DNA from 2 places in the Anoxybacillus sp. ST4 genome. Region 1 is predicted to be linked to the other one. Evidence: a T-box and tRNA genes for the amino acid it is inferred to sense, from the RefSeq annotation. Region 1 holds a T-box; the other holds one or more tRNA genes.
The links. The T-box of region 1 lies ahead of ileS (isoleucine--tRNA ligase). A T-box ahead of a tRNA ligase gene usually reads a tRNA of that ligase, here a tRNA-Ile.
Positions count from the first base shown of each region.

Region 2: it encodes a tRNA-Ile, which carries the amino acid that the T-box ahead of ileS (isoleucine--tRNA ligase) is inferred to sense. The anticodon was not compared.

Region 1 covers NZ_JAHZOE010000003.1:55,340-63,520, forward strand. The annotation lists gene pgeF (peptidoglycan editing factor PgeF) at 1-574, shown strand, start outside; gene K1I44_RS03570 (YggS family pyridoxal phosphate-dependent enzyme) at 579-1,262, shown strand; gene K1I44_RS03575 (cell division protein SepF) at 1,263-1,685, shown strand; gene K1I44_RS03580 (YggT family protein) at 1,687-1,959, shown strand; gene K1I44_RS03585 (YlmH family RNA-binding protein) at 1,959-2,732, shown strand; gene K1I44_RS03590 (DivIVA domain-containing protein) at 2,797-3,300, shown strand; T-box leader at 3,346-3,559, shown strand; gene ileS (isoleucine--tRNA ligase) at 3,605-6,358, shown strand; gene lspA (signal peptidase II) at 6,434-6,922, shown strand; gene K1I44_RS03605 (RluA family pseudouridine synthase) at 6,897-7,808, shown strand; gene pyrR (bifunctional pyr operon transcriptional regulator/uracil phosphoribosyltransferase PyrR) at 7,962-8,181, shown strand, end outside.
Region 2 covers NZ_JAHZOE010000002.1:1-8,181, reverse strand. The annotation lists gene K1I44_RS02250 (GlgC family sugar phosphate nucleotidyltransferase) at 1-820, opposite strand, end outside; gene K1I44_RS02245 (glucose-1-phosphate adenylyltransferase) at 808-1,980, opposite strand; gene glgB (1,4-alpha-glucan branching enzyme) at 1,928-3,853, opposite strand; gene K1I44_RS02235 (cation diffusion facilitator family transporter) at 4,129-5,103, shown strand; tRNA gene K1I44_RS02230 (tRNA-Glu) at 5,184-5,255, opposite strand; tRNA gene K1I44_RS02225 (tRNA-Ser) at 5,267-5,358, opposite strand; tRNA gene K1I44_RS02220 (tRNA-Asn) at 5,362-5,436, opposite strand; tRNA gene K1I44_RS02215 (tRNA-Ile) at 5,623-5,696, opposite strand; tRNA gene K1I44_RS02210 (tRNA-Gly) at 5,702-5,772, opposite strand; tRNA gene K1I44_RS02205 (tRNA-His) at 5,954-6,029, opposite strand; tRNA gene K1I44_RS02200 (tRNA-Thr) at 6,038-6,110, opposite strand; tRNA gene K1I44_RS02195 (tRNA-Ser) at 6,134-6,226, opposite strand; tRNA gene K1I44_RS02190 (tRNA-Ile) at 6,241-6,317, opposite strand; tRNA gene K1I44_RS02185 (tRNA-Met) at 6,326-6,399, opposite strand; tRNA gene K1I44_RS02180 (tRNA-Ala) at 6,416-6,491, opposite strand; tRNA gene K1I44_RS02175 (tRNA-Pro) at 6,499-6,575, opposite strand; tRNA gene K1I44_RS02170 (tRNA-Arg) at 6,579-6,655, opposite strand; tRNA gene K1I44_RS02165 (tRNA-Leu) at 6,664-6,749, opposite strand; tRNA gene K1I44_RS02160 (tRNA-Gly) at 6,760-6,834, opposite strand; tRNA gene K1I44_RS02155 (tRNA-Leu) at 6,839-6,919, opposite strand; tRNA gene K1I44_RS02150 (tRNA-Lys) at 6,924-6,999, opposite strand; tRNA gene K1I44_RS02145 (tRNA-Thr) at 7,011-7,086, opposite strand; tRNA gene K1I44_RS02140 (tRNA-Phe) at 7,098-7,173, opposite strand; tRNA gene K1I44_RS02135 (tRNA-Asp) at 7,334-7,409, opposite strand; tRNA gene K1I44_RS02130 (tRNA-Met) at 7,414-7,490, opposite strand; tRNA gene K1I44_RS02125 (tRNA-Val) at 7,518-7,593, opposite strand; rRNA gene rrf (5S ribosomal RNA) at 7,606-7,722, opposite strand; partial or broken rRNA gene K1I44_RS02115 (23S ribosomal RNA) at 7,862-8,181, opposite strand.

The sequences.
Region 1 (8,181 bases):
GCATGGCGTGCATATAGAGAAAGTGACGAAAGCGCATGCCGGCAAAGGAGTGCGCACGTACGACACCGCGTTGCCGCATACAGACGGGCTTTATACGAACGAGCGACAATTAACTTTAGCGCTTTGTTTTGCGGATTGTGTTCCGCTTTACTTTTTTGCGCCAAGCAAGCAGCTCATTGGGGTAGCCCACGCTGGCTGGAAAGGGACAGTCCATAACATCGCTGGACAAATGGTGAAACGGTGGGAAGAAGAAGGCGTCGCTCCCCAACATATTCATGTTGTGATCGGTCCATCGATCGGCCGATGCTGTTACGTCGTCGATGATCGCGTCATCACATTCGTTCAAAAGGCGCTAGCCAATTGCTCTCCATCTCTTTATAATGAAACAAGTAGGGGACAGTATGCGCTTGATTTAAAAGAAATGAATAAACAGCTGTTGCAACAAGCTGGGGTGCCGATTCAACAAATAGCTGTTTCATCGTATTGCACAAGCTGTGAGCGATCATTATTTTTCTCCCACCGTCGCGATGGTGGAAAGACAGGGAGAATGATGGCGCTTATTGGCTGGAGGTGATCATATGTCTGTGAAGCAACGTTTACAAACGATTCAATACGACATTGCCGAAGCGTGTGAAAAAACAGGACGAAGCGTATCCGATGTGCAAATTGTGGCGGTGACGAAATATGTGAGCGTCGCACGCGCAAAAGAGGCGGTGGAAGCTGGGATCGTTCACTTAGGTGAAAGTCGTGCGGACGGCTTTTTGCACAAATATGAGGCGATCGGAAAACAAGCAACGTGGCACTTCATCGGCACGCTACAATCAAGAAAAGTGAAACAAGTCATTGATTACGTCGATTACATTCATTCGCTTGACCGCCTTTCGCTAGCGGAAGAAATCGATAAGCGAGCCAATCGGACGATCAAATGTTTTGTGCAAGTGAATGTTTCAGGCGAGCAGTCGAAACATGGATTAGCGCCGGAAGACGTATTGCCGTTTATTGAAACGTTATCTGCTTTTTCACGCATTCAAGTTGTCGGATTAATGACGATGGCGCCATATACGGATGATGAAGCGACGATTCGCCGCTGCTTTCGGACGTTGCGTGAACTAAAGGAACGCGTGCAAGAAAAACAATGGTCGCACGCCCCTTGTACAGAGTTGTCGATGGGCATGTCAAACGATTACGTCATCGCGGTGGAAGAAGGGGCGACGTTCATCCGACTTGGTACAAGTCTTGTAGGCGAAGAGGAGGTGGAATAAATGGGATTTGTAAAAAAAATTCGCGACTTTTTCGACTTAGATGAGGAAAAATGGGAAGAGGATGAATACGAGCAAGAGGAAGTCGTGCAACAACCGAAAGCTGAACAAAAGCAAAATGTCGTCAGTTTACAAAGCGTGCAAAAATCTTCGAAAGTCGTTTTATTTGAGCCGCGCGTGTATGCAGAAGTGCAAGAAATTGCCGATCATTTAAAAAATCGGCGCGCCGTCGTCGTCAACGTTCATCGCGTCGACCGCGATCAAGCGCGCCGCATCGTCGACTTTTTGAGCGGAACGGTATATGCGATTGGTGGAGATATCCAACAAGTAGGCTCGACAATTTTTTTATGCACGCCAGATAACGTCGATGTGAGCGGTTCAATTTCGGTCGTATCGGACGATGACTCAACGATAAAGAGGTGGTAAAATGTATCAAATTGCAAATGTTGTTGTGACAATTATTCAAGTATATTCGTATGCGATTATTGTTTACATTTTAATGTCTTGGTTTCCAAATGCGCGCGACACAAAAGTCGGGCAGTTTTTCGCTACCATTTGTGAACCATATTTAGAGCCGTTTCGTCGCTTTATTCCACCTATCGGCATGATCGACATTTCCCCAATTGTCGCCTTGCTTGTTTTGCGTTTTGCAACAGCAGGTGTTTATGGGTTATTAGATATGATCAGCAGAGGGTTATAATGAACATTTATCAACATTTTCGTAAAGAAGAGCATCATTTCATTGACCTTGTGTGCGAATGGAAACGGCTCGTGACTATGCAATATCGTCTAAAACTTACCCCGTTTTTAGATCCGCGCGAGCAACAAATCGTTCGCACCGTCGTCGGACATCACGATGACGTGAACGTATCGTTTTTTGGCGGGTGTCCTCTTGCTGAACGGAAGCGAGCGCTTTTATATCCGCCGTACATCGAACCGACAGAAGATGATTTTGAACTGACGTTATTTTCTGTCCGCTATCCGAAAAAATTTGTAACGATTGAACATCGCGACGTACTTGGCGCGCTTTTATCGCTCGGTGTGAAGCGCGAGAAGTTCGGCGATATTGTCATTGCCGATGACGTCGTTCAGTTTGTTGTCGCCTCCGATATCGCTCCGTTTGTGAAGATGAATATGACGTCGATTCGCAACGCTTCTGTCTCATTGCAACAACGACCGTTGTCGGAGATGCGCGTCGTCGCTGAAACGTGGGAAGAAGAGACGATTACTGTACCTTCCCTTCGCCTCGACGCTGTGCTCGCGCAAACGTTTCGTCTGTCACGTCAAAAAGTGCAGACGCTTATTGAACAAGGATGGGCAAAATTGAACTGGAAAGTTGTCGATGAGCCGTCTGCTGAATGTCGAGAAGGCGACTTATTATCGCTTCGGCAACATGGGCGCTGCCGTTTGCAGACGATTGCAGGGCAAACGAAAAAAGAAAAGTGGCGCATCGTTGTCGAAAAAACGAAATAAAAGCAGGATTTTCGCAAAACATGTCGAATAGCCATGGTACGTACATAAGATGGAGGTGGACCACATGCCGTTGACGCCGTTAGATATTCATAATAAGGAATTTAGCCGAGGTTTTCGCGGATATGATGAAGATGAGGTAAATGAATTTTTAGACCAAGTCATTAAAGACTATGAAATGGTGTTGCGTGAAAAAAAGCAGCTCGAGGAAAAAGTAAAGGAGCTAACAGAAAAGCTGAATTACTTCACAAACATTGAAGAGACGCTCAATAAATCAATTTTAATCGCACAAGAAACCGCCGAAGAAGTGAAGCGAAACGCACAAAAAGAGGCGAAGCTCATCATTAAAGAAGCGGAGAAAAACGCCGACCGCATCATTAGCGAAGCGCTCGCGAAAACGCGGAAAATTTCAATGGAAGTCGAAGAATTAAAGCGACAAGCGAAAGTGTTTCGCAACCGCTTCAAGATGTTAATTGAAGCGCAGCTCGATATGTTAAACAGCGGTGACTGGGATCATTTATTAGACTACAAGCTTGACGATGAAGCGATACAAGAAATAACGGAGTCTTGACGAGCGGCATCGTTATTGCCTATAATATCGAATACAGTTATACATGGAAAAACGATGAAGGGGACAGTAGTTCTTTCATCAGCTTATTTCAGCGAGCCGAGGGCGGTGGAAGCTCGGCATAAGCGAAAGAATGAAGATCACCCCGGAGTTCCGTGCCGAACATAAGTAGGCCACGGCGCGTCATTCCCGTTACGAATGTCGAGTGGACTATTGTACATAGTCAATAAGGGTGGTACCGCGAGACCTTCTCGTCCCTTTTGGGCATGAGAAGGCTTTTTTTATTGACATAAAAGGAGGTATAGTCATGGACTACAAAGATACGTTACTCATGCCAAAAACCGATTTTCCGATGCGAGGCAATTTGCCGCAACGTGAACCGCAAATACAAGCGAAGTGGGAAGAAATGGACATTTACCGTAAAGTGCAAGAGCGCACGAAAGATCGGCCGCTTTTCGTGTTGCACGATGGACCGCCGTATGCGAACGGCGACATTCATATGGGGCATGCGCTCAATAAAATTTTAAAAGATTTTATCGTGCGCTATAAATCGATGAGCGGCTACTGTGCACCGTACGTGCCGGGATGGGATACGCACGGCTTGCCGATTGAAACAGCATTGACGAAAACGAAAGGCGTCAATCGAAAAGAAATGAGTGTCGCCGAGTTTCGCAAGCTGTGCGAACAATATGCGTACGAGCAAATCGACCGCCAGCGCGAACAATTTAAACGGCTTGGTGTGCGCGGTGATTGGGATAACCCTTACATTACGTTAACGCCAGCATACGAAGCACAACAAATTAAAGTGTTCGGTGAAATGGCGAAAAAAGGACTCATTTATAAAGGGCTAAAGCCAGTATATTGGTCGCCATCAAGCGAATCCGCGCTTGCCGAAGCGGAAATTGAATATAAAGATAAACGTTCACCGTCGATTTACGTCGCCTTTCCTGTGAAAGACGGAAAAGGTGTGCTTGATGGCGATGAAAAAATCGTCATTTGGACGACGACACCATGGACGATTCCAGCGAACTTAGGAATTGCTGTGCATCCACAGTTGCAATATAGCGTCGTTGAGGCAGATGGTGGCAAATACGTCGTTGCATCGGAGTTATTACAATCGGTACAAAAAGAAATCGGCTGGGAACATGTCAATGTATTAAAAACAGTAAAAGGAAGCGAACTTGAATACGTCGTGGCGAAACATCCGTTTTACGATCGTGACTCGCTCGTCATTTGTGGCGAACACGTCACAACGGATGCAGGAACAGGTTGTGTCCATACCGCTCCGGGCCACGGGGAAGATGACTTTGTCGTCGGACAAAAATACGGCTTAGGCGTTCTTTGCCCTGTCGATGAGCGCGGCTATATGACAGAAGAAGCGCCAGGGTTTGCCGGCATGTTTTACGACGATGCGAACAAAGCGATTACTGAAAAACTGCAAGAAGTTGGAGCTCTGTTAAAACTATCGTTTATTACGCACTCGTATCCGCACGACTGGCGCACGAAGCAACCGACCATTTTCCGTGCGACAGCGCAGTGGTTTGCGTCGATTGATAAAATTCGCGAGCAATTGTTGAAGGCGGTGGAAGAAACGACATGGGTGCCAGCGTGGGGCGAAATTCGCATTCATAACATGATTCGCGATCGCGGCGACTGGTGCATTTCGCGACAACGCGCATGGGGTGTACCGATTCCGGTCTTTTATGCAGAAAATGGCGAGCCAATTATTACAGACGAAACGATTGAGCACGTATCGAACTTGTTCCGTCAATACGGATCAAACGTCTGGTTTGAACGGGAAGCGAAAGATTTACTTCCAGAAGGATTTACGCACCCAGGCAGTCCAAACGGTCGCTTTACGAAAGAGACGGACATTATGGACGTATGGTTTGACTCCGGCTCTTCTCATCAAGCGGTATTAGAAGAACGCGATGATTTACAACGTCCAGCAGACCTTTATTTAGAAGGATCAGACCAATACCGCGGCTGGTTTAACTCGTCGCTATCGACAGCGGTTGCCGTCACAGGCAAAGCGCCGTATAAAGGTGTGCTAAGCCACGGATTCGTATTAGATGGCGAAGGACGGAAAATGAGCAAATCGCTCGGCAACGTCGTCGTGCCAGCAAAAGTGATGGAGCAGCTTGGTGCCGACATTTTGCGCCTTTGGGTTGCGTCGGTCGATTATCAAGCAGACGTGCGCATTTCCGACAACATTTTAAAACAAGTGGCAGAAGTGTATCGTAAAATTCGCAATACGTTCCGTTTTATGCTCGGCAACTTATTCGATTTCAATCCAACAGAACGCGTTGCGATCGACGAGTTGCGCGAAGTTGACCGCTATATGCTTGTGAAATTAAATCGTCTCATCGAAAAAGTAAAACAAGCATATGAAACGTACGAATTTGCGACGATTTATCATGAAGTGAACAACTTCTGTACCGTCGATTTAAGCGCGTTTTACTTTGACTTTTCGAAAGATGTGTTGTACATCGAGGCGGCAAATAGTCATGAACGCCGTTCGATTCAGACGGTGTTGTATGAAACGCTTGTGGCGTTAACGAAACTTGTTGCGCCAATTTTACCGCATACGGCAGATGAAGTATGGTCGTACATCCCGCACGTGAAAGAAGAAAGCGTACAGCTTGTTGATATGCCAGAGGCGGTGCATATCGATGATGCCGATCGCATCGTCGCAAAATGGGATGCGTTTATGGAACTGCGCGACGAAGTATTAAAGGCGCTAGAAGTGGCGCGTAGCGAAAAATTAATCGGAAAATCGCTCACTGCGCACGTCGTTTTATATCCGACAGAAGAGGCGAAAGCGCTCATCGACTCCATTAAAGAAGATATGAAACAATTGTTAATCGTTTCCGCGTTTTCGATTGGTGGCTCATTTACAGAAGCACCGAGCGAGGCGCAAACATTTACGAAAACAGCGATTGTTGTTAAACAAGCGGAAGGAAAAACGTGCGCACGTTGCTGGGTCGTTACACCGACAGTCGGCGAACATGCTGATTACCCAGAGCTATGTCCACGTTGTGCGACAATTGTCAAGCAATAACACTAATCCCCCCTCTCTTTCAAGGGGGGATTGTTTATGATACAATGAAAAAGAATTTCGTCTTGGAGGGGTATGATGGTATATTATTTGCTTGCTTTTGTCGTCATTTTGCTTGATCAATGGACGAAGTGGCTTGTCGTTCGCTATATGGAATTAGGGGAAAGCATTCCGATCATTGAAAACGTGTTATATATGACGTCACATCGTAATCGCGGCGCAGCATGGGGCATGTTGCAAGGACAATTTTGGTTGTTTTATATCGTTACGGTTGTCGTTGTCGTCGGCATCGTCATATACATTCAACGCTTGCAGCCTACGCAGCGGTTGTTTGGCGTTGCGCTCGGGCTCATGCTTGGCGGAGCGCTTGGCAACTTTATTGACCGCGTCTTTCGGAAAGAAGTCGTCGATTTCATTCATGCGTACATATTTAGTTACAGCTTTCCGATTTTCAACGTTGCTGATGCCGCGTTAACGATTGGTGTCGCGCTCATGTTTATTTACACATGGATCGAAGAAAAACAACGAAAGGGAATGAGCGATGGAGCAAATTCAACTCACAATTGAAGATCAACATGACGGAGAACGAATCGATAAAGTGATTGCCGAATTAAACGAGCAATGGTCTCGTTCTCAAGTGCAACAATGGCTAAAAGAAGGGCACGTCCTCGTCAACGGAAAGGCGGTGAAGCCGAACTATAAGTGTCACGTCGACGATGAAGTGACGATCTCTATTCCGGATCCTGAACCGCTTCATGTCGAACCAGAACATATTCCGCTTGACATATATTACGAAGATGCGGACGTATTAGTTGTCAATAAGCCGCGCGGCATGGTCGTCCATCCTGCGCCAGGGCATATGCGCGGAACGCTTGTGAATGCGTTGCTCGCCCATTGTAAAGACCTTTCAGGCATTAACGGCGTGTTGCGTCCAGGCATTGTGCACCGCATCGATAAAGATACGTCAGGCTTGTTAATGGTGGCTAAAAACGATCTCGCCCACGAATCGCTCGTCAATCAGCTTGTAAACAAAACGGTTACGCGCAAATACGAAGCGATCGTTCACGGTGTTATTCCGCACGATTATGGGACAATTGATGCCCCGATCGGACGCGATCCGCGCGATCGGCAAAGCATGGCGGTTGTTGAGAACGGGAAGGAGGCGGTGACGCATTTCCGCGTGCTTGAACGATTTGACCATTATACGTTCGTCGAGTGTCAGCTCGAAACAGGGCGAACGCATCAAATTCGCGTCCATATGAAATATATTGGCTACCCGCTCGCAGGCGATCCGAAATACGGTCCGCGCAAAACGTTACCGCTTGATGGACAAGCGCTTCATGCCGGGGTATTAGGTTTCCATCATCCACGCACGGGCGAATATATGCAGTTTAAAGCCCCGCTCCCTCATGAATTTGAACGATTGCTCGATATGTTGCGAAATAATCGTTGACAAATGAAAACAGGAAACGTAAAATGAATTCAAGTGAACAAGAACCTTTAAGTTCAGTCCCGTGAGGCTGAGAAGGTGTCGGATATAGGTGACGTATGCCTACATGTACCCTCTCGCCAAACGGTGAGAGGGTTTTTGTATGGAGGTGAAATGATGCAAAAGGCAGTTGTATTGGACGAACAAGCGATTCGACGCGCATTGACGCGCATCGCCCATGAAATTATTGAACGAAATAAAGGGATTGACGGCTGTGTGCTTATCGGCATTAAAACGCGTGGCATTTACTTAGCGAAGCGGTTAGCCGAGCGCATTGAACAAATTGAAGGAACAGCCATTCCTGTCGGCGAGCTAGATATTACGTTATACCGCGATG
Region 2 (8,181 bases), on a different contig from region 1:
TCGAAATAATGCTATTTTCAATCTTTCCTTCAATGATGCATCCGTTCGCAATCATCGCATTACGAACGCAAGCGTGCGATGTATACTTTGTCGGTGGCTCATCTTTTACTTTCGTATAAATAGGTCTCCCTTTTAAAAACAATTGTTTCCACACATCTGGTTGAAGAAGCTCCAAACTATGATGAAAATAACGCTCGATGCTATCAATGACCGCAACGTACCCATTATATTCATAGTCGCATACCGTTAATCCGTTCGTTTCATCATTGACGACGTCGACAATACTTTGGTAGCGATTGTTTTGTTGATTTGCAATTAAATCAAGCAACAATGATGTTTCTAAAATAAACATATCAAGTGATTGACCACGATGACATATGCGGGTAATGTCGCAATGGTTGGTAATATGACGCTTTAACACTTCTTCATAATCAATGTTACACACTGTATAGCTATTGCAAATGAGAGCGTATTTTTGCGTGCTTCTCAAAAAGTAGTCAATATGTTGTTGAAAATGTTGAAACGAGCCTATATGGGAAATCGGAAGATCAGGCGAAGGAAAAAAAAATAATCCATCACGTTTTCGGTTCAAATCCCAATTTTTCCCCGAACCAAGATGATCCATTAACGAGCGGTATTGATACTTTGGAAAAATAGCGACACTTTCAATACCTGAGTTTACCATATTCGACAAAACAAAATCGATTAATCGGTAACGCCCAGCAAACGGGACAGCCGCAATCGAACGCTGGAGCGTTAAATCGTTCATTTCCTTCTTATATGTTGTAGCATCAATGACCCCAAGCATTAATTTTCCCACAGCTTTTCATCCTCTCTCTCTGAAAAATGTCCCAAAAGCCCCTCTGTTACAAGAATGACTTCCCCTTCAGATGAACTAGCATAAATGGAAGTTCCGTCTGGAATTTCTATGTTCGGTGGAACAATCGCTTTTTCAATGTATACATTTTTCCCAATAACCGCATTGGGCATAACAACGCAATCTTTTACCGTTGCACCTTGTGCAATGTGCACCCCTTGGAACAATACAGAATGCTCTACATGCCCTTCAACAATGCATCCTTCATTCACTAAAGATTCTTTTACTTGCGCATATGGAGCAATATATTGCGGTGGCTCATTCGGATTGACAGAATAAATGCGCCACGTATGATCGAATAAGTTTAATGCCGGGGTATCTTCGAGTAAATCCATATTTGCTTCCCATAAACTCTTTACTGTACCGACATCTTTCCAATATCCTTTAAATGGATAGGCAACAAGTCGCTTTTTTTCATCGATAAGTAAAGGGATAATATCCTTGCCAAAATCATGACTCGAACGATCGTTGCGATTGTCCATTTCCAAATATTCTTTTAAAACAGACCATTTAAAAATATAAATGCCCATGGAGGCTAAATTATTTTTCGGATGAGCTGGCTTTTCTTCAAACTCAACAATTTCCATCTCCTCATTTGTGTTCATAATGCCAAAACGACTCGCTTCTTCCCATGGCACTTCAATAACAGAAATCGTCACATCTGCCTTTTTCTCGATATGGTATTGTAGCATATGCGCATAGTTCATTTTATAAATATGGTCACCTGAAAGAATGAGCACATACTCCGGATCGTATTGCTCTAAATAGTTTAGATTTTGATAAATCGCGTTTGCCGTTCCTTTATACCACCGCATTTCAGAAGATTCTGCATACGGTGGAAGAACGGCCACCCCTCCATGTTTCCGATCCAAATCCCATGCACTACCAATTCCAATATACGTATTTAACTCTAGCGGTTGATATTGAGTCAGCACGCCAACTGTATCAATACCGGAATTGGCGCAATTACTTAATGTAAAATCAATAATGCGATACTTTCCCCCAAACGGCACAGCGGGCTTAGCTAAATTTTTTGTTAATGAACTTAACCTACTTCCCTGTCCCCCTGCGAGCAGCATAGCGACGCACTTTTTTCGTACCATAGCTTTCCTTCCCTTCTCTTTTTCTAGTTGGCCGTAAAATAGTGATAGCATACGGCGGAATCGTCATTCGAATGTGGTACGGCTTTCCGTGATATGGTTCTTCACATGCCTTAAGTGGCTTTTTGTTTATATGTCCCGCACCACCGTACATCACATCATCGCTGTTGAATACTTCCCGATATGATGTCAGAAATGACACACCAATTTTGTAATTGTCATATACAACATTTGTGAAGTTACAAACAACAATTAGCGTATCTTCCTCTTTTTTTCCGCGCCGAATAAAAGAAAAAATACTTTGTTCAGCGTTGTTCACATCAATCCATTCAAACCCATTTGGATCATGATCATATTCATATAGTGCCTTTTGTTTTTTATAAAAATACGTGAGGGATTTCACGTAATCATTCATTTTTCGATGCATATCAAAATCAAATAGCACCCAGTCGAGTTGTTCTAAATCTTTCCACTCATCAAACTGCCCGAACTCTCCACCCATAAATAATAGTTTTTTTCCTGGATGAGTCATAAAATAGCCGTAAAGCAAGCGAAGTTGGGCGAATTTATCCCAATAATCGCCGGGCATCTTATTCAACAACGATTTTTTTCCATGTACTACTTCGTCATGAGATAAAGGTAAAATAAAGTTTTCCGTATAAGCATAAAGTAGAGAAAATGTCATTTTGTGATGCATATGTTTTCGTTCACTCATGCCCGTTTCCATATAACTTAACACGTCGTTCATCCAGCCCATATTCCATTTATAGTTAAATCCTAACCCGCCATCATACGTCGGCGCTGTTACTTTCGGCCAATCAGTTGAATCTTCTGCAATCATTAACACGCTTGGCTCAAAAGCAAATACAACTTCATTCAGCTTTTTTAAAAATGAAATCGCATATGGATTTGGATGCAGCACATCGCTGTTCGGCCAATAAAGCATGTTCGCAACAGCATCGACACGAAAACCGTCAATATGATAATACTGCAGCCAAAACAGAGCGTTTGAAATTAAGAAACTATGCACTTCCGATTTTCCTAGGTCAAAATTCGCCGTTCCCCAAACAATATTTTCGCGATCTTGCATATTCACATATTCATACGTCGGTTCACCATCAAACATATACAATCCGTGTGCATCTTTACAAAAATGTCCAGGAACCCAATCTAAAATGACACCAATTCCTTCTTGATGGCACCGATCGATGAAATACATCAAATCGTGTGGCGTTCCATACCGACTTGTTGCAGCATAATAACCTGTTCCTTGATATCCCCACGAGCGATCGAGCGGATGCTCAATAAGTGGTAACAACTCGATATGAGTAAATCCATGTTCAACAACATAAGGAATTAACTCATCTGCCATCTCCCTATATGTATAAAACTGCCCATCATCTTTCTTTTTCCATGTACCAAAGTGAACTTCATAAATAAACATAGGTTGGTCATAAACCCGTTTACGTTTTTTCTTCCTTTGCCACGCCTGATCATTCCATTTATATCCATCTAATTCATATACAATAGAGGCAGTATTGGGGCGTTCTTCTGCATAAAACGCGTATGGGTCAGCTTTAAGAAAGGTGCGTCCATCTCTTGTTATAATTTCGTATTTATATAGATGCCCTTCTAAATTTTCATGGACAACAATCATCCATACTCCTTGTTCATTTATTTTTGTTAATTTATGTTGTTCCCCGTTCCAGTTGTTAAACGTTCCAACAAGCCGAATTTCTTTAGCATGTGGAGCCCATACACAAAAACGAGTGACAATTGTTCCATCTTGTTTCACTAAATGCGCGCCAAATAATTGATAACTTTGATAAAATGTTCCTTCATGGAATAAATGCATCTGCAAATCAGTTGGACTCATCGTTAACAAGCGCCTTCTCACCCTTTCTGAAATAAAATGTTCAAAAACAATTACGTACTGAATATATTACACAAGGCTATATAAAATTCCTGTAAGAAAATTAAGATATTTTTCGACATTGTTCAACAAATCACATAAAAAATGTGACGAAATGAAAATCAATATGAACGTTCATATAATTATCACTTGAGTAGCAAATGATAATTATATAAAATAGTTTATAGTAATTATTATTTATATTTTTTAATATTAAATTTAAATAAGGGGAATGCATAATGTACGATTATCATCACTTGCCACATATGAAAGCACAAACTGCGTCAAAAAAGGCGCTTTGGACGACATTGATATTAACAACTTTTTTCACGATTGTGGAGATCATTGGAGGCATTTTATCCAACTCCCTCGCCTTGTTGTCAGACTCAGCACATATGGCTTCTGATGTCATTGCATTAAGCTTAAGCATGATTGCGATTTACTTAGCTTCCCGTCCACCCAATGAAAGATTTACGTTTGGCTATTTACGTTTTGAAATTATTGCGTCATTTTTGAATGGCCTAGCACTCATGATTATTGCTATTGGGATTTTCATTGAAGGGATTCGTCGTTTTATTCATCCTGAAAACATTCAGTTTTCACTCATGTTAACGATCGCAACGATCGGTTTTGTCGTTAATCTCATATTAACCATCGTCTTAAGTAGGAGCATAAAGGAAGAAGAAAATTTAAATGTAAAAAGCGCATTATGGCATTTCATTGGTGATTTATTAAGTTCCATCGGTGTCATTATTTCAGCCATACTCATTTACTTTACAGGGCTATATATGTTCGATCCGCTTATTAGCATCGTGATTGGTACTATTATTTTTATAGGCGGTGCAAAAATTGTTCGTGAATCATATTTTATTTTAATGGATGCCGTGCCCCCTCAATTTGACATCGAGCGTATTCGCACCGATATTCTCGCTGTTGAAGGGGTTGAAGATGTACATGAACTGCATATTTGGGCCATTTCAACCGATCATTATTCTTTAACAGCGCATGTTCTTATCAACGAATGCATCCAGCCATTTTGCATCATTTTAGCTATTAATGAACTGCTAAAGGAAAAATACAATCTCTCTCATGTAACTGTTCAGGTGGAACATCCATCTATTCATCAACATGGCGAGTATGGAAAAAAGTTTTTAGAAAAGAGAAATGACGTGAGTGAACCGTACGAAAATGAGGATAACTTAGCGGACTTTTAAAGTCAGTTTGTTTAGAAAAACGATGCATCTAATACAAAAAAGTAGGGCTAACCTTGCAAGGTTAGCCCTACTTTTATTAGTGACCCGTACGGGATTCGAACCCGTGTTACCGCCGTGAAAGGGCGGTGTCTTAACCACTTGACCAACGGGCCATATGTGGCAATGGCGGAGAAGGCGGGATTTGAACCCGCGCGCCGCAAAAAGCGACCTAACGGTTTAGCAAACCGTCCCCTTCAGCCACTTGGGTACTTCTCCAAATGGCTCCGCAGGTAGGATTCGAACCTACGACCGCTCGGTTAACAGCCGAGTGCTCTACCACTGAGCTACTGCGGAATGATCCGTTAAAGTTAATCATTTGTGCTTCATCAACATGTTGCGTAACTTTACTGCCTCTGCCTCTTCCTCTACTCGCATACTCCACGATGATGGATGCGTCGAGGCAACTCGAAGCTTAATCGACGAAGCATCGCTCGTCACTGAGCTACTGCGGAATAAAAACATAACATTTAGAAATACAAATGGGCCTAAGTGGACTTGAACCACCGACCTCACGCTTATCAGGCGTGCGCTCTAACCAGCTGAGCTATAGGCCCACGTAAGCGGGTGATGGGAATCGAACCCACGACATCAGCTTGGAAGGCTGAGGTTTTACCACTAAACTACACCCGCACGTCGAATTTTATAATAAGCAACAACATTCATCTCGCTCAGTCATGCCTCTTCCTCTACTAGCATATTCAAAGATGATGGATGCGTCGAGGCAACTCGTAGTTTACTCGACGAAGCGTCGCTCGTGGCTGAGGTTTTACCACTAAACTACACCCGCATAATGAAGTAAAATGTGATGTTATGGGGCGACTAGTGGGAATCGAACCCACGAATGCCAGAGCCACAATCTGGTGCGTTAACCACTTCGCCATAGCCGCCACAATGATGCCGGCTGCAGGACTTGAACCCGCAACCTACTGATTACAAGTCAGTTGCTCTACCAATTGAGCTAAGCCGGCACAATATAAGCAAACGAAAGTGATGGCGGAGGAGGAGGGATTCGAACCCCCGCGCGCCTTTCGACGCCTCTCGGTTTTCAAGACCGACCCCTTCAGCCAGACTTGGGTACTCCTCCGTGTAATATAAACATGGTGGACCTTGTAGGACTCGAACCTACGACCGGACGGTTATGAGCCGTCTGCTCTAACCAGCTGAGCTAAAGGTCCTAAGCTAGTAGCGGCGGAGGGAATCGAACCCCCGACCTTACGGGTATGAACCGTACGCTCTAGCCAGCTGAGCTACGCCGCCATTATCGTAACATAGATGGTGGAGCCTATCGGGATCGAACCGATGACCTCCTGCGTGCAAAGCAGGCGCTCTCCCAGCTGAGCTAAGGCCCCTTACTACTGGTCGGGAAGACAGGATTCGAACCTGCGACCCCATGGTCCCAAACCATGTGCTCTACCAAGCTGAGCTACTTCCCGACATGGCGCGCCCGAGAGGATTCGAACCCCTAACCTTCTGATCCGTAGTCAGATGCTCTATCCAATTGAGCTACGGGCGCATGTAAAGTGCCGAGGGCCGGACTCGAACCGGCACGGTAGTCACCTACCGCAGGATTTTAAGTCCTGTGCGTCTGCCAATTCCGCCACCCCGGCATAGGCATATTGGAGCGGAAGACGGGACTCGAACCCGCGACCCCCACCTTGGCAAGGTGGTGTTCTACCACTGAACTACTTCCGCACAATGCGGGTGGAGGGACTTGAACCCCCACGCCAGAGGCGCCAGATCCTAAGTCTGGTGCGTCTGCCAATTCCGCCACACCCGCATAATGGTGAGCCATGGAGGACTCGAACCTCCGACCCTCTGATTAAAAGTCAGATGCTCTACCTGCTGAGCTAATGGCTCTTCACACAAGCTGGTGCCGGCTGCAGGACTTGAACCCGCAACCTACTGATTACAAGTCAGTTGCTCTACCAATTGAGCTAAGCCGGCATCATTTAACATGGTGGCTCGGGACGGAATCGAACCGCCGACACAAGGATTTTCAGTCCTTTGCTCTACCGACTGAGCTACCGAGCCGTTTAAGTAATTCCCTTACCTTTATTAATGAGTTTGAAACAACACGTCCTTCGTCCCGCTCTCAGTATGATTAATCAAGCAGAGGCTCGAGCGGACGCTGCAGTTTCCCAAAGAAGCTTACTCGGTCGTGCTCTACCGACTGAGCTACCGAGTCATATAGTGGCGGTCCCGACGGGACTCGAACCCGCGATCTCCTGCGTGACAGGCAGGCATGTTAACCACTACACTACGGGACCATTTTGGTTGCGGGGGCAGGATTTGAACCTGCGACCTTCGGGTTATGAGCCCGACGAGCTACCTGGCTGCTCCACCCCGCGATGATAAAATACACACAAATTCATCTATGGTGGAGGATGACGGGATCGAACCGCCGACCCCTTGCTTGTAAGGCAAGTGCTCTCCCAGCTGAGCTAATCCTCCATCACTAATCTCGCCCGGCAACGTCCTACTCTCGCAGGCGGTGTCCCGCCAACTACCATCGGCGCTGGAGAGCTTAACTTCCGTGTTCGGGATGGGAACGGGTGTGACCTCTCCGCCATCGTCACCGAGCAATAATGCTTTAGACAAATGTTATTATAACGGAATATTTTTTGTTGTCAAGCTTTTTTATTCCTTCAAAACTAGATAACAGGTCTCAGCTTTTCTTGCTGTCTAGCTTCGAACTAACGTCCTTGCTTTTCTTGTGTGCTTAGTTAAGTCCTCGATCGATTAGTATCCGTCAGCTACACGTGTCGCCACGCTTCCACCTCGGACCTATCAACCTTGTCATCTTCAAGGGATCTTACTCGCTTGACGCGATGGGAAATCTCATCTTGAGGGGGGCTTCACGCTTAGATGCTTTCAGCGCTTATCCCTTCCGCACATAGCTACCCAGCTGTGCTCCTGGCGGAACAACTGGTACACCAGCGGTGCGTCCATCCCGGTCCTCTCGTACTAAGGACAGCTCCTCTCAAATTTCCTACGCCCGCGACGGATAGGGACCGAACTGTCTCACGACGTTCTGAACCC